3 regions of the Saccharopolyspora hattusasensis genome follow, and region 2 is predicted to be linked to each of the others. Evidence: riboswitches for the same ligand, from Rfam matches in the RefSeq annotation. Region 2 holds a riboswitch; each other region holds the start of a gene.
What was found. Region 2 has a riboswitch for cobalamin ahead of ACRXBZ_RS11575 (HoxN/HupN/NixA family nickel/cobalt transporter). Riboswitches for the same ligand answer to the same signal wherever they lie in the genome.

Region 1 (5,316 bases), 3.9 Mb from region 2:
GACGAGGACCCTCCCCGAGGACGGTTGGCGCAGACCGGCGAGCAACCGCAGCAGCGAGGACTTCCCAGATCCGTTGGGGCCCAGCAATCCAAGGGTCGAGCCGGGTTCGACCTCAATGCGTATCCCGTTCACGATTGCCGCGCCACCGCGTGACCACGACACGTCCAGGGCGCGCAGGCTCATGGCATGCCTCTCCTCCGGATCAACAGGAACGCGAAGGCGGGCACTCCGACCAGCGCCGTGACGACACCGACGGGCACTTCCTGCGGCGCGGCCACGGTTCCGGCCAGTGCATCGACCCAGACCAGCAGGACCGCGCCGAGCATTGCGGTGGTCGGCAGCAGGGCGCGGTGTCGGGTACCCACCAGGAACCGGGCGGCTTGCGGGAGCACGAGCCCGACGAAACCGATAGCACCCGAGGTGGCCACCAGCGTCGCGGTCAGCAGCGCGGTTCCCACCAGCAGCAGCCCGCGAACTCGCGCCACCGAGATGCCCAGGGAAGCGGCGGAATCGCGACCGAAGGCGAACGCGTCGAGCGAGCCGGCCTGCGACTGGCAGAGCAACAGCCCCACCGCGCAAACGATGCCGGCCAGCGCGACGTCGTCCCACCGCGCTCCGGCGAGCGAACCGAGGAGCCAGAACAGCACACCCTGGGTCTGCTGGGCGTCGGCGGAGGTCATCACGATGTAGGAGGTCAGCGCCGAGAACAGCTGGCTGCCGGCGACACCGGCGAGGATCACCCGGCTGGTCCCGCCGCCTGCCAACGCCGACAGCCCCATCACGAGCGCGAACGCGACCATGGCACCGCCGAACGCCCCGGCAGCCAGCCCGATCGTCCCGGCACCGACCCCGAGCACCGCGATCGCCACCGCGCCGGTGGACGCCCCCGCCGAAATCCCCAGCAGGAAGGGATCCGCCAGCGGATTCCGCAACATCGACTGCAGGACCGCCCCGCACACGCCCAGCCCCGCGCCACAGATCGCGGCCAGCAGCGCCCGCGGCAGGCGCAACTCCCACACGATTCCCTGCGTGATCCGGGAAACGCCGGTGGTGCCCAGTCCCAGCTTGGCGCGGACCACTTCGGCGACCTCTGCGACCGAGATGTCGGCCGGCCCGATGGTGATCACGAAGGCGATCGACACCACGAGCACCGGCAGGGCGCCGCCGACCAGCCAGGCGGCGCGGACCTGACGCACCACTACCGCTCCACGGCGACGAGCTTGTCGGCGAGCGCCTCGATCCCGTCCACGGTTCGCATGCTGGTGTTCAACGCGGTGCCGGACATGGGGATCCAGTTCTCGCCGCGCACGGCGTCCAATTGGGACACTGCGGGATCGGTGCGCAGAAAGTCGATCTTGTACTGGAGGCTGTCGCCTTCCTGATCCCGGGTGAGGTCGCCCAGCACGAGCAGCGTCGGGTCGCGGCTGAGTACGTCCTCCCAACCGACCTGCGGCCACATCGACGCGACGTCGTCGTAGGCATTGCGCACTCCCAGCGCGCGCGTCATGATCCCCGGGGATCCGGTTCTACCTGCCACGTAAGGCGCTTCGGTTCGCGCGAACCAGAACAGCACCGACTGCTTTTGCCGGGAGGGCAGATCCGCGACACGCGCCTGCGCAGCAGCGACCCGTGCGCACATGTCGGCGACCAGCGCCGCACCGCGGTCCTGCACCCCGAAGATCGTGGCGATCTCCTGGACCTCGCGGTAGATGTCCGCCAGTTCGGTCGGCTCGCCCAGCGGCGCTTCCTCCGGGAGGCAGTTGCTGGGCGAGAGGTAGGTTGGTACGCCCAGCTCTTCGAAGCGTTCGCGGGAGGCGACCATCGAGTCGGTGAAGACCGCTTGGTAGGCGCCGAGGACGATGTCCGGCTCAGTCGCGAGTACGCTCTCGAACGAGGGGGCGTTCTCCGCCAGCCGGGGCACCTGCTCGTTCGCGGCGGCGAGGCGCGGTGCGACTGGGTCGGTCCAGGTCGCGGTGCCGACCATCCGGTCCTGCAACCCCAGGGAGAGCATGATCTCGGTCGTGCTCTGGTTGAGGCTGACAGCGCGTTGCGGCGGCGCTTCGACGACGACGTCCTGACCGCAGTTGCGCATCGAGACGGGTTCGCCACCAGCGTGCTCGTCGGCCGGGGGCGCCGAACAGCCGCAGAGGGCAATGGCCAGCACGCCTGCGAACAGGGTCTGGTGCCCTGGCCGAGACGCGCGAAACCGCGCGGGGAATAGCATCGTCCGCATCCTTAGCTCGGGCTCGTACGCGGAGCCGCCAATTCGCCGACCGGTTGGCGCACTGGACCTGCACCGACCGGGAACCAGCAGGTCTTCGGGCTCGGGTTCTGCTGGACGGAGAACCTTCCCAGGCGCGTGCCCAGTGGTCCGGCCCGCTCGTGGGCCGCCCCGTCCATCACCCCTACCGCTGCGCGTCAGCTCCGGATTCCGACCGGATTCCCTGACCCGTACACCGGGTACGACTGATTCGCTCACACCCTAACCGCCCGGCGTTGCGCGACCGATGTGAGAGATCTCGCACGGTCGCGCCGCGTGCGGCTGCCGTGGTGCGGAGCGTCGGGCGTGTTTCCCGGGCGATCGGATGTATCTCCATCCACATGGTGGCGCCGCCCGCGAGCGCGTTCTGCCCGGCGAGTTCCGCGACGGTGGGCAGTTCCCCGCGCCAGAGCAGCTGGGCGATCTCCTCGAACGAGCATCGGGTGGCCAGGTCATCGACCGGGTAGCCGCCGTAGGTCAGCCAGTTGCTGTCCGGGTTGACCATGGAGATGTAATGTCGGCGACGACCCCGGACAGTCCCTTGTGGACCTTCTTGCTGCTGGTGGGCATGATTGTCCCCGCTGCGGAATTCGGAATGGCCGAATAATTCGGGCTTTATCCGGGAAAAGGGTGCTGGAGTGGGAAGGTGCTGCATCCGGTCGACCAGATCGCGCTGCCGCGCTCGGCGATGGTGGCCAAGCCGGTGTCCGCGGCGTGCATTGCCAGCCGCAGCAGGGTGCGGGTTGCTGCTCCAGCGTCATGTCCGCCGAGCGGGCCAACCGGCTGCTCCAGGGGAGCTAACCCTTCGCGTTCTCCCACGAATGTCGAGGCGGTTTGCCTAGTGTCGGCGGGACCGACATCGGGCGTCCGCTGGCCGGGGGTGTCGATGCCGAGGGTGTCCAGCCCTCTGGCGCTGTGCGGTGCGAGCGGCTCGCGATGTCGGCCGGACGCGGGGTGCTGCCAGGGGACCCGCGTCGAAACCCGACCGACGGGAGTGTGCTTGATGATCAACCGACGATGGCGCGGGGCGGTCGCCACGATCGCTGCCGCGGGGCTCGCCCTCAGCGCACCGGCGACGGTGCAGGCGTCCGGACTGGACGGTCGTGAGATCGGGCCGGCCGCGGAGCAGAAGACGATGCTGCTGGTACACGGCTACAACCCGGATCCCCCCACCAACTGCAACGGGTCGACCTGGGACGCAGCCCTCGAGTACTACCAGGAAGCGGGCGGCCGGGATCGTTCCTCGATGCGGACGATCGGCTACTACGAGGGCGACCGGGCATTCTGCGATGACGTGATCGGCGACGGTCAGGCCGACCGCGAGCGGCCCATCCAGGAAATCGCCAAGGACTTCGCCAACTACATCTACGCGGAGTACACCAGCAAGGGTGAGGAGGTCGACATCGTCGCGCACTCGATGGGCGGCCTGATCACCCGCGTCGCGGTGCTCGGCACCCGCGAGGGCTGGAGCGGCTTCCCACCCAGAGTGGCGGTGGAGGACATAGTCACGCTCGGCACCCCGCACCAGGGGCTGATCAACGGGTGCCGCAATCCCGATGCGGATCCCGACGACAAGTGCACCCGGCAGTGGAACCAAATGACCCCGGCGGGCGAAGGCGGGTCGGGTTTCATCGACAAGCTGCACGAGTCCGCGCCCGGCCGCAACGACCGCGGCTTGGACGATCCGTGGGCCGCCGGGATCGACTGGAGCCTCGTCAGCTCTCTGGAAGACGAAACCGTGTCGTACTACTCCGGCATCGACAAGGGCTACTTCGCGCACCAGAAGTACGGTTACGACGAGGATCTGAACGACAACGGCGTCGACGAATGCTCGGACCCGAACGTCAGCCACGCCAACCTCCGGCAGCTGACCGGTGCGGGCGGTTACTGCCTCCGCTACTGGCACCACGGGGCGGACGGCGGCCCCCACACCACCGAGAACGGCTGGTCCCCACTGAAGGTGGCCTTCAAGGCAGCCACCTACAAGGGCGACGACCTACCGCGATGACGACCGACCGCGGTGACGACCGACCGTGGTGACGACCGACCGTGGTGCGGGCCCGATTTCCGCACCACGGTCACACTCCCGCTGCGGCCTGAATCACGACTACCGACCCGACGCCCTGGTCATACGGGTCGACGACGACGGCAGGGCCACGCCGGTGCCCGGCGTCACACTGCTCGGCATGCGCGAACGAGTCACCGCCCTCGGAGGCCGCCTGCGAGCGGCACCTCGCGACGAGGGCGGCTTCTCCGTGCAGGCCGAACTTCCCGTGGACCGAACGTCATGATCCGCGTCCTGCTGGTCGACGACCAGCCGCTCATCCTCAGCGGATTCCGCGCGCTCCTCGACATCGAGGACGACATCGAGGTGGTGGCCGAGGCCGCCGACGGCAGCGAAGGCCTGGCGCTGGCCCGGGAACACCTGCCCGACATCGCGCTCATCGACATCCAGATGCCGGTCGTCACCGGCATCGAGGCGACCCGGCGCATCGCCGCGGACCCGGCCCTGGCCGGGGTGCACGTCGTCATCCTGACCAACTACGGCTTGGACGAATACGTCTTCGACGCGCTGCGCGCCGGCGCGGCCGGATTCCTCGTCAAGGACATCAAGCCGGAAGACTTCCTCCATGCCGTGCGCGTCGCCGCACGCGGCGACGCCCTGCTCGCACCGTCGATCACCCGCCGGCTGATCAACCGGTACGTCACCCAGCCGCTCACCACCGTCACCGGCACGGGGTTGGAAGAACTGACCAACCGCGAACGCGAGGCCGTCGCCCTGGTCGCGCAGGGCCTGTCCAACGACCAGATCGCCGACCGCATGGTAATCAGCCCGCTGACCGCGAAAACCCACATCAACCGGGCCATGGTCAAGCTCCACGCCCACGACCGCGCCCAACTCGTAGTCCTCGCCTACGAATCAGGCCTGGTAACCCGCGCAACTCCTGACACCCGCGCTCGCGCGATTGCTCGGTGGCCCCCACCGAAGCGCAGCGCCTGCCGATGGCTGGGGATGCGGTCAAGCCTCCTCCAGGGCCTCGCCGAAGGCCCGAAGC
Region 2 (5,316 bases):
TCGTCCGCGACTCCCGCCTGCAGCGCCTCCAGCAGCGCGTCGCGCACCGCCGCGCTCCGCCGCGGCTTGCCGCCGGCGAGCACGCCGAGCAGCAGCCCGTCGTGCTCCGCCACTGCGGGCGTCACCGCACTCCCTTCGGTCGCGCGGTCCGACCGCACGCAGAACACGCGGCGCCGCTGCGCTTCCGCGCCGACCGCGGCGTTCACCGCGTCGTCGGACGCGGCTGCCACCGCGTACCAGGCTCCGTCGAGGTCGCCGTCGCGGTACCCGCGCCGGCTCCAGGTGATCTCCCCGGCGTCGGCCAGGGCCTCCACCGCCGGGGTCGCCTCCGGGGCGATCACCTCGACCGCTGCTCCGGCGCTGATCAGCCGGGGTAGTCGCCGCTGCGCGACGGTGCCCGCGCCGATCACGACGACTCGGCGCCCGGTGAGGTCGAGTCCGGCGAGGTAGTGATTATCGGGTTGTGTGGCCATGTGCGTGTCCGTGTCCGTGACCGTGTCCGGTCGGATCGTCGGGGTGGTGGTGCGGTGTCTGCGGTGCGCCCAATTTGTCCTCGAACCCCGGCAGCAGCACCCGGTAGGCGCAGGTGTCGCAGTTCATCCGGATGTCGCCGTGCAGGGCCTCGTGGTAGCGCTCCACGACGAGATCTACCAGGGCGTCGCAGTCTCCCAGGTATCCGGCGACGCGGACGTCGATGTCCGGCGCGGAGCTCGCGTACTCGCGTGCCTGGTCGACCACGCGCTGCGGAAGCACGCCGTCGAACAGGAAGTACGGGGCGACCACGATCCGCTTCGCCCCGAGCCTACGAGCCCGTTCCAGCCCACCGGCGACGTCCGGTGGTGCCAGGGAGATGAACGCGGTTTCTACCGTGTCGAAGCCGCAGGTCTCTTGCAAGAGCCGTGAGACCTTGCACACTTCGGCGTTGGCGTCGGGGTCGGTGGAGCCGCGGCCGACGAGCACCACGGCGGTGTCGGGCCAGTCGGCGCGCGGCACCACGGCCTCGATCCGTTCGGCGAGCAGTTCCAGGAGGATCGGGTGCGGTCCGAGCGGGCGGCCGAACACGAACGACGTGCCGGGGTGGCGGCGGACTTCGCGTTCCAGCGCGGCCGGGATGTCGCCCTTGCCGTGCCCGGCGGCGACGAGCACGAGCGGCACGGCGGCCATCCGGCGGTGGCCGCGGGCGGTGAGCTCGCTCCAGGCTTCGGTGACCGCGGGGGCGGACAGCTCGATGAACCCGCCTGCGGTGTCGACGCCTGCGGCCGACATCCGGGTGCGCAGGCGGTCGAGGAAGGCGTGGAACTCCGTCACACCGCCTTCGTCCACCGTGCCGTGGCCCACGACCAGCAGCGGTTCGGTCACCGGTTACCTCCAGGTTCTGCCCAGTAGAGGAGGGCGTTGATCGCGGCGGCGGCGATGGCCGCACCGCCGCGTTCGGTCAGGGTGGTCACGGCCGGTAGGCCGCTGCGCCGCAGCGCGGCCTTGGCGTCGACCGCGCCGACGAAGCCGACCGGGACGCCGACGACGAGCGCCGGGTTGAGCCGGCCGGTCTCGGCGAGGCGGATCAGCTCGAACAGCGCGGTCGGGGCGTTGCCGATGGCCCACACCGCGCCGTCGGGGTGTTCTTCGGCGGCCAGCCGGATGCCCGCCGCGGATCGGGTCAGGCCGGCGGTCGCGGCGAACTCGGCGACACCGGAGCGGTCCAGGCCGATTTCGGCCGGGCGCGCGGTGATCCCGGCCGCGACCATGCGCACGTCGGTGATCAGCGGCGCGCCGTCGAGCAGCGCCGCGCGCCCGGCCCGCAACGCGGTTTCGCCGGCGACGACCTCGCCGGTCCAGCTCGGGTCGGCGGTGGTGTGCACGACGCGCTCGACGACCGCCCTGGCCAGCGGCGGGAAGTGGGCGAAATCGGCCCTGGACCGCATGATCCGGTAGGACTCGGTCTCGATCGGGTGCACGGTGCGGTCGGCTGGAGTGCCACCGCTCTCCCCTGCTGGAGTGCCGCCGCTCTCCCCGGCTGGTGCGAAACCGCCGCTCTCCCCTGCTGGCGCGAAACCGCCGCTCATTCGACTTCCGGCTCCTTCCGGGATTTGAGGTGCCACCACAGCGCCGCCCCGCCCCAGACCGCCAGGAACAGCCCGAGCGTGATGTAGCCGAGCAGTTCGAACTGGTCGCTCACGGCCGCGATCCCGTCCAGGAACGACAACCCGTGCTCCGCCAGCAGTCCACAGAGGACGATGAAGGCGATCACGGCGGCCAGCACGACGGTCAGGGCCGTGGTGGTCACGTTCACCCACAGCCGCCGTAGGGGCCGCGCCAGCGACCAAGTGTAGGCGCGGGACATCAGCATCCCGTCCACGCTGTCCACTGTGCACATTCCGGCGGCGAACAGCAGCGGCAGGCTCAGCACCGCGATGGCGGACTGGTGTTCGGTCGGCGACACCATGGCCAGCACCGTGATCTCGGTGGCCGTCTGCATGCCGAGCCCGAACAACAGCCCGATGCCGAACAGGTGCCAGGAGCGGCCGACGCCGCGCATCCGCCCGCGCAGCAGCCGGGCGAGCAGGCCGCGCCGCCCCAGCACCAGCTCGACCTCGGTCTCGTCGACCGCGCCGCGGCGGGCGCGGCGCAGCAACCGCAGGGCGTCGCGCAGCACCAGCGCGTTGAGCACCGCCAACGAGCTCAGCACGGCAACCACGATCAGGTCCACGACGGTGGCGACCTGCACCCCGGCCTGCTCGGCCCACTGCTGCGCAGCGGGTCCGGCAATGAAGGCGATCGCGGCGGCGAGGAACAGCACGACGCTGGCGTGCCCGAGCGCGAACCACATGCCGGTCGACACCGGTCGGCGGCCGCGCTGCATCAGCAGCCTCGTCGCGTCGTCGATCACCGCGACGTGATCCGCGTCGAACCCGTGGCGCAGGCCGAGCAGGTACGCCGTCGTCCCGGCGGCGGCCAGCCCGCCGACCGCGCTGAACGATTCTTGTTGCAAAAGGTAGGCGCTCCAGCCCGCTAGGTGGAGCACTCCGACGGCGGCCAGTACGACCGCTGCTTTCCGGCGCTCGGCGGCGCCCCAACCGGCCTGCGGCCGACTCGCTTCGGCATCCCAAGACATGGGATCTCCGACCTCCTGGGTTTCCCGCCCGAGGGGCTCGGTGTCCGCGCGTCGCGGCGCGACGCGGGGCCGACGCGCAGTCTCCTGACTCCCGGATCGACGCGGTTCCCCTGCCTTCCAGCTGTTGGCAGCCGTGGCAACGAGTGAGGCCCACTCCCCGGTCACAGTGGCGGGACCGTCCCGGATTCGCACCGGGTTCCTGCACTGTCGGCGGCCGTATCTTTCCTTGCCCACCACCCAAGGTCAAACCCCGTGAGGTCGATCACCGATCCGGCCAGCGGATACCCAAATGGGTGAATTCGACTCTTTCGCCGTTCCGGTCGGCCAGCGCATGCTTGGGCTACGGCGACCTTGAGAGCCCGGTTTTCCTGGGCTTATCTGATCAAAAACGGGAGAGATCGAGTAGGCTGCCAGGCGTCGGGATGTTCCCGGCAACGGCCCGGTCAGGACCCAAGGATCACACGTATCAGCCAAGGCTGGTGCACCGTTCGTTCGGGGTCCCTGGCAAAAGATCGGGACGTAGCCATCACCGCAGCTCGCGGAACGATGGCCGATCGGCTGAGACTGCCCAGCCTGGACTCCAGCCGTGCACCAGTGGTACGGCGGCGAGCGAAATGTCCTGCTCGAACAAATAACAGCAACGAGTAGGAAGCAGGCGACCATGAACGAGACCCACACCATCACGTTGAACCTGCAGGTCGTGGAGGCGGGCGCGAAGACCACCGCAGACGTCGGTTTCACCACTCCGGGCGGTCAGGCGCTGCACGGCCACGGCACGGCGCGGCGCCACCCGGACGACCCGGAGGTACCGCAGATCGGCGACGAGATCGCGATCGCCCGCGCCCTGTTCGAGCTGGCGCACAAGCTACTGGACAACGCGGCGCAGGACATCGGCGACCGCCTGCACCGCCGCGTGCACCTGCCCGCCTGACGCACAGGTGAAGGGCACCTTCGGCGGTCCGGGGTGCCCTTCACGTCGTCCGCAGCGCGATCACGAGTGCCGCGATCGCGGGTGGGTGGCCCGCGCCGACGCACGTGTTCGTGCCGGTCGGCTACGCGCTGCTCGCGGGCAGGTCAGCCCACCGCCTCCTGGATCCGCTTCCAGGCCGCCAGCACGTGACGCCGCTCGGTCTGCGGCGAACCGACCGCGAGCCGCAGCAGCGTCCCGCCGCCCACCTTGGTGTGGGTCAGGTACAGCTCCCCCGACTCGTTCAGCGATTCCATCAGCCGGTGGACCCGATCACCAGCGTCCTCTGTGGACAGTTCGGGGAACAGCGGCCGGAAGCAGACCAGGCCCAGCGGGTGCGGCTCCAGGAGCTCGAAGCGTGGGTCGTCGCGGACCCAGCCGGCGAACTCCTGGGCGAGGCCGACGGTGGTGCGGATGTGCTCGCGCAGCCCTTCCGCGCCGTACCAGCGCAGCACCGACCACAGCTTCAACGCCCGGAACCGGCGACCCAGCGGCACCTGCCAGTCCCGGTAGTCGATCACCTCACCGGACGCGGTCGCCGGGTTGCGCAGGTACTCGGGCAGGATCGACAGCGCGTCGATCATGGGCCGCCGGTCGGCCATCCACAGCAGGCTGCAGTCGAAGTTGGTCAACAGCCACTTGTGCGCGTTGGTGCAGTAGGAATCGGCGAACTCGGCGACGCCGTCGTTGATCCAGCGCAGCTCCGGGCACACCGCGGCAACACCCGCGTACGCCGCGTCCACGTGCAGCCAGACCCCGCGCGCCCGGCACACGTCGCCGACCTCACGGACCGGATCGATCGCGGTCGTCGAGGTGGTGCCGATCGTCGCGCACACCAGTGTGGGCACCGCGCCGGCGGCGAGGTCCTCGGCGATCAGGGCGTCGAGGTGCTTCGGGTCCATGCCGAGCGAGTCCGGGTCGACGTCGACGATCCGGACGTTGTCCGCGCCGATGCCGACCATCCGCGCCGCGCGCTCCAGGGACGAATGGGTGTGCGCGGAGACATAGAGCATGTGGCGCCGGGTGATGCCCCGGCTCGCGACCTGTCCGTCGCTGACCCGCTGCAATGCCGCTAGGCAGGCGACCAGCGCAGCGCTGGAGGCGGAGTCCTGGATCACCCCGCCGCCGACGGCATCGGTCCGGAAGTGCTCGGGAAGGCCCAGCAGCTCGGCCATCCAGTCCACGACCACGGTCTCCAGCTCGGTGCACGCGGGACTGGTCGCCCAGACCATGCCCT
Region 3 (5,316 bases), 2.5 Mb from region 2:
GGGTCCGCCGTCAGCGCAGCTCGGCTATGGCCCCGACCATGTGTTTCAGCGCCGCCTCGACCTCGGCGTAGCCGCGGGTCTTCAGCCCGCAGTCGGGATTGACCCACAACCGCTCCGCCGGAACGGCCGCGAGCGCGGCCCGCAACAGATCCACGACCTCGGCGGTCTCGGGCACGCGCGGCGAGTGGATGTCGTAAACGCCGGGCCCGACGCCGCGACCGAAGCCGACCGCGTTGAGGTCTGCCAGCACCTCCATCCGCGAGCGGGCGGCCTCGATGCTGGTGACGTCGGCGTCCAGCGCCACGATCGCGTTGATCACATCGCCGAACTCCGAATAGCACAGGTGGGTGTGGATCTGGGTGGACTCGGCGACGCCGCAGGTCGCCAGCCGGAACGACGTCACCGCCCAGTCCAGGTAGTCCGCGTGCTGTGCCGAGCGCAGCGACAGCAGTTCACGCAAGGCGGGCTCGTCGACCTGGACGACCCGGATTCCGGCGGCTTCCAGGTCGTTCACCTCGTCCCGGATGGCCAGCGCGACTTGCTTCGCGGTGTCCGCCAGCGGCTGGTCGTCGCGGACGAACGACCACGCCAGGATCGTCACCGGGCCGGTGAGCATGCCCTTGACCGGTTTCTCGGTCAACCGCTGGGCGTAACTCGTCCACTCGACAGTGATCGGTTTCGGGCGGGCAACGTCGCCGAACAGGATCGGCGGCCGCACGCACCGCGATCCGTACGACTGCACCCAGCCGTTGTCGGTGCTGGCGAAGCCGTTCAGGTTCTCGGCGAAATACTGCACCATGTCGTTGCGCTCGGGTTCGCCGTGCACCAGGACGTCGAGCCCGATCTCCTCCTGCAGCCGGATGACGCGCTCGATCTCGTCCCGCATCCGCTGCCGGTAGGTCGCCTGGTCGATGCGGCCGGAGCGCAACGCGGCGCGCGCCTTGCGGACGTCCGTGGTCTGTGGGAACGAACCGATCGTCGTGGTCGGCAATGCGGGCAGGCGCAAGGACTTCTGCTGGGCGGCGCGCCTCGCCTCGTAGTCGCTGCGCTGCGAGTACTCCGGCCGCAGAGCCCGCAGCCGCGCCCGGACGCGGTGGTTGCGGACCCGCTCCGCGCTGGCGCGGTCGGCAATCGCGGCTCGTGCCTCGGCCAGCTCACCAGCCACCACGTCGCGGCCCTCGCCCAACGCACGGCCGAGGACGACCACCTCGCGAACCTTCTGCGCGGCGAACGCCAACCAGGACTTCACCTGCGGATCGATGTCGGCTTCCGCCGCGACGTCGTACGGCACGTGGAGCAACGAGCACGACGTGCTGACCGCTACCTCGTCCGCCGAGCCGAGCAGCGTGGCTGCGGTTGCAAGCGCCTTGTCCAGATCGGTGCGCCAGACGTTACGCCCGTCGACGAGCCCGGCGACCAGGGTTTTACCGCTCAGGCCCCGAACGGTCGACAGCGAATCCACTGTGGACTTCCCGGCGACGAGATCGACGGCGAGCGCCTCGACCGGGCTGGACGCCAGCGCGCCCAGAGCCTCGCCGAGATCACCGAAGTAGCCCGCGACCAGCAGGTTCGGGCGCTCCTCCAGTTCACCGAGCCGCTGGTACGCGGCGCGCAGCGCATCGAGCTCGTCCGGCGTGCGGTCCGCAGCGAACGCTGGCTCGTCCAGCTGCACCCACTCCACACCGGCCCGGCGCAGTTCGCCCAGCAGCTCCGCGTAAGCATCGAGCAGCCCGTCGAGCCGATCCAGCGGCCGGAACGACTCGGGGGCCCCGTCGGCGGCTTTGGCCAGCAGCAGGAAGGTGAGCGGGCCGACCAGCACCGGTCGGGTGGTCACGCCCTCCGCCGCGGCCTCCCGGTACTGCTCCACCGGCGTGCGGTCGGCCAGCGAGAACCGCATGTCCGGACCGATCTCGGGCACCAGGTAGTGGTAGTTGGTGTCGAACCACTTCGTCATCTCCAGCGGCGGCGCGGATTCCACCCCGCGCGCCATCGCGAAGTAGGTGTCCAGCGGACCCAACCCGAGCCCGGCGAAGCGCGGTGGGACCGCGCCGAAGGTGACCGCGGTGTCCAACACCTGGTCGTAGAACGAGAACGTGTTGCCCGGCACCGAATCCAGGCCCGCGTCCCGCAGCGCGCGCCACGCGTCGACGCGCAGTTCCCGCGCGACCGCACGCAGTTCCGCCTCGTCGATGCGGGACGACCAGTAGCGCTCCAGTGCGCGCTTGAGTTCCCGGTTGGGGCCGATCCTGGGATAGCCGAGTACGGTAGATCCGATCTTGCTGGTCAACGCCCTCTCCTCGCGAGCTCGACGACGGATGCCCCGAGGTCAGGGAAGGCGCAGGCGAACCGGCAACGCCGCGCGGCGCGAACCGGTCGTCCGCCAGGTCCTCCCGCGAGACCCCGGACCGCGCGCACCACCGGGTGCGCGCACCGGTGGCAGGTCTTCGGACTCGCGGGCACGTCCCGGCCGACGCCGGGGTTCCTACTGGCCGTCGCTTCCCAGGCACGCATGCCCAGTGCTGTGCCCGGTCTCGGACCGGGGACGGCGTTCGTTCCCACTCACCGCTGCGGGGCAGTCCCGGATTCGCACCGGATTCCCTCTTGCCTCGCCCGCCCGCGGCCACGACTTCCCGTCGCGATCCGGGGTGGACGAACCACCAGCACAACGGAGGCTACCGACTGGGCAGCCGTTGGCAAGGGCCTGGGGCGTGCGCGGACCGTGCCGGACGGCCACCGCGCATCCGGTGACTTCCGTGGTGAACACGCCCTTCCGGCTCGCCCTCGCGCCGTCGGTGAGAGGCTCGTCACGTGGGGTCGCGACGCCCGAGCCGCGGGCCGGCGCGGCGCGCGACCGGCGGGGCCCCCGGGCGGGTGACGATCGCGGCGTGGGCCGGATCCGCATCTCACGTTCCGACGGGCCGGGCCGTCTACGGGGAGTGAAAGTGAAACCGTTCGAGCAGATCGTTGACGAGTACGGCCCGATGGTGCTGCGAGTGTGCCGGGCCGTGCTCGGACCGGCCGACGCCGAGGACGCCTGGTCCGAGACGTTCCTGGCCGCGCTGCGCGCCTACCCGGAGCTCGCCGAAGACGCGAACGTGGAGGCCTGGCTGGTCACGATCGCCCACCGCAAGGCGGTCGACGTCACCCGGGCGACGGCACGCCGACCGGTGATGGTCGAGCGCGTGCCTGAGCGGCCCAGCACCACGGGCCGCCCGGAGGACTGGGACGGAGACCTGTGGGCGGCGCTGAGCGCGCTGCCGACCAAGCAGCGCATGGCGGTGGCCTACCACTACCTGGCCGACCTGCCCTACGCCGAGATCGCCGCGATCCTCGGCGGCAGCACCGATGCCGCCCGCCGGGCCGCGGCGGACGGCATAAAGACACTGCGCACGACGTACAGACATGCCACGAGCGTGGGAGGGGAAGCGCGATGATGACGATCCACGAAAACGACGACAGGCACCTGTTCGACGCGCTCCCGGCGATCGACTTCGACGCCAGCAAGCGGCTGCACATCGAGCTGGTGAACGCGGCCAAGCGGGAAGGGCTGCTCGACGTCGCCTACCGCACGATGGACACTCCGGTCGGCGAGCTGCTGCTGGCCGGTACCGAACGCGGCCTGGTGCGGGTCGCCTTCGCCCGCCAAGGGCACGACAAAGTTTTGGCGTCGCTGGCCGCGACGATCAGCCCGCGCATCCTGCGGGCACCGGACCGGTTGGACGAGGTCGCCCGGCAGATCGAGCAGTACTTCTCCGGGCGGCGGCGCACCTTCGACCTGCCGCTGGACTGGCGCCTCTCGCGCGGGTTCCGGCTCAACGTGCTGTCGCACCTGCCCGACATCGCCTACGGCCGAACCGCCAGCTACGCCGAGGTCGCCACGGTCGCAGGGAGCCCGCGGGCGGTGCGCGCGGTGGGTAGCGCGTGCGCAACGAACCCGCTGCCGGTCGTGGTGCCGTGCCACCGCGTAGTGCGCTCGGACGGCACTTCGGGCGGATACGTCGGCGGCGTGGAGGCCAAAGCAATCCTGCTGAACCTGGAGGCAGCATGAGCACGCTGGTGGAGCAGCGCCCTCGCGCCCAGTCCCGGGGCACCGCAACGCTGATCCCGCAGGGGCACGGCCTGGTGTTCACCACTCGCGACCGGCCGGTGCGCTCGGCGCGCGGCTGGTCCGCGTCTCCGGTGCGGCATGGGGTCTCGCCGGTGCGTTCCGGACGGCGCCACACGCTGGGGCTGGTCTTCCACAACGCGACCTGATGACCTACACGCTGCTCGGGGCCGACGGGCGACCGTACGTAAGCGCCGCGCCAGGTCGCCTCGGCGGATACCGGCGCGGCAGGATCTACGGGCGGCTCGACTGCCCGTCCGCGCTGCGCGCGATCGCCGACGGAGGCTACATGGCGCACCGGGTGTTCTTCGCGGACGAGGCCACCGCACGTGCGGCGGCTACCGGCCCTGCGCGGTGTGCCTGCCCGATCGGTACCGGGAGTGGAAGAACGGCCCGCACGATCGGCACCGCCTCCCTCGCCACCGAGGACCTGATCGCCCTCGGCGGAGTTGGAACCTTCGACGGGCTGCGCGGCGCAACCCGTGACGGCGGCACCTGAGAAGTGGTCCGCACCATGCTCCTGCACCGCACCGATTCGACCCCTTGAGCACTTTCTGCTGGTATAACCCAAAAGCACGTGCGGCCAGGTACCGGTCGCACACCACGAGAACCCGAGGAGAACGAGACCTTGAGTCCCGCAGCGGCAGACACCACGACCGACGCCGGGGTCGTGATCGGCGAGGACGGGTTGGCGCGTCCGCCGTGGGCGGCCCGCGATCCCCTGCTGCGCGAGTACTACGACACCGAATGGGGCATGCCCGTGCGCGGCGAACAGGCCCTTTTCGAGCGGATCAGCCTGGAGGGCTTCCAGGCCGGGCTCTCCTGGGCGACGATCCTGCGCAAACGCCCCTCCTTCCGCGAAGCGTTTGACCACTTCGATCCGGACGCCGTCGCGGCCTACACCGAGGAAGATGTCGCGCGCCTGTTCGACAACCCAGGAATCGTGCGCAACAAAGCCAAGATCCGCGCAGCCATCACCAACGCCCGCGCGACCACCGAACTGCGCGCCGAGGACGGTCTGGAAGCATTCGTCTGGTCGTTCAAACCGGACACCACGCCACGCCCGCGGACGATCACAGAGATCCCCACCACGTCACCGGAATCCGTGGCGCTGTCAAAAGCACTGCGGCGCAAGGGATTCGCATTCGTCGGCCCGACGACCATGTTCGCGCTCATGGAGGCGATCGGCATGGTCGACACGCACCTCGTCG

Region 1: another riboswitch for cobalamin. It lies ahead of ACRXBZ_RS31420 (ABC transporter substrate-binding protein); the one in region 2 lies ahead of ACRXBZ_RS11575 (HoxN/HupN/NixA family nickel/cobalt transporter).
Region 3: another riboswitch for cobalamin. It lies ahead of metE (5-methyltetrahydropteroyltriglutamate--homocysteine S-methyltransferase); the one in region 2 lies ahead of ACRXBZ_RS11575 (HoxN/HupN/NixA family nickel/cobalt transporter).

What each region holds. Positions count from the first base shown of each region.
Region 1 covers NZ_JBPCDC010000001.1:6,540,796-6,546,111, reverse strand. Annotated here, with positions in the region: gene ACRXBZ_RS31430 (ABC transporter ATP-binding protein) at 1-183, opposite strand, end outside; gene ACRXBZ_RS31425 (FecCD family ABC transporter permease) at 180-1,199, opposite strand; gene ACRXBZ_RS31420 (ABC transporter substrate-binding protein) at 1,199-2,224, opposite strand; cobalamin riboswitch at 2,293-2,486, opposite strand; partial or broken gene ACRXBZ_RS31415 (hypothetical protein) at 2,682-2,765, opposite strand; gene ACRXBZ_RS31410 (esterase/lipase family protein) at 3,264-4,268, shown strand; partial or broken gene ACRXBZ_RS31405 (ATP-binding protein) at 4,366-4,551, shown strand; partial or broken gene ACRXBZ_RS31400 (response regulator) at 4,548-5,192, shown strand.
Region 2 covers NZ_JBPCDC010000001.1:2,618,317-2,623,632, forward strand. Annotated here, with positions in the region: gene cobA (uroporphyrinogen-III C-methyltransferase) at 1-473, opposite strand, end outside; gene ACRXBZ_RS11565 (sirohydrochlorin chelatase) at 454-1,359, opposite strand; gene ACRXBZ_RS11570 (precorrin-8X methylmutase) at 1,356-2,063, opposite strand; gene ACRXBZ_RS11575 (HoxN/HupN/NixA family nickel/cobalt transporter) at 2,060-3,112, opposite strand; cobalamin riboswitch at 3,190-3,314, opposite strand; gene ACRXBZ_RS11580 (DUF1876 domain-containing protein) at 3,774-4,043, shown strand; gene ACRXBZ_RS11585 (pyridoxal-dependent decarboxylase) at 4,187-5,316, opposite strand, start outside.
Region 3 covers NZ_JBPCDC010000001.1:99,950-105,265, forward strand. Annotated here, with positions in the region: gene metE (5-methyltetrahydropteroyltriglutamate--homocysteine S-methyltransferase) at 11-2,287, opposite strand; cobalamin riboswitch at 2,419-2,674, opposite strand; gene ACRXBZ_RS00540 (RNA polymerase sigma factor) at 2,937-3,434, shown strand; gene ACRXBZ_RS00545 (methylated-DNA--[protein]-cysteine S-methyltransferase) at 3,431-4,048, shown strand; partial or broken gene ACRXBZ_RS00550 (2OG-Fe(II) oxygenase) at 4,039-4,254, shown strand; gene ACRXBZ_RS00555 (hypothetical protein) at 4,254-4,604, shown strand; gene ACRXBZ_RS00560 (DNA-3-methyladenine glycosylase I) at 4,776-5,316, shown strand, end outside.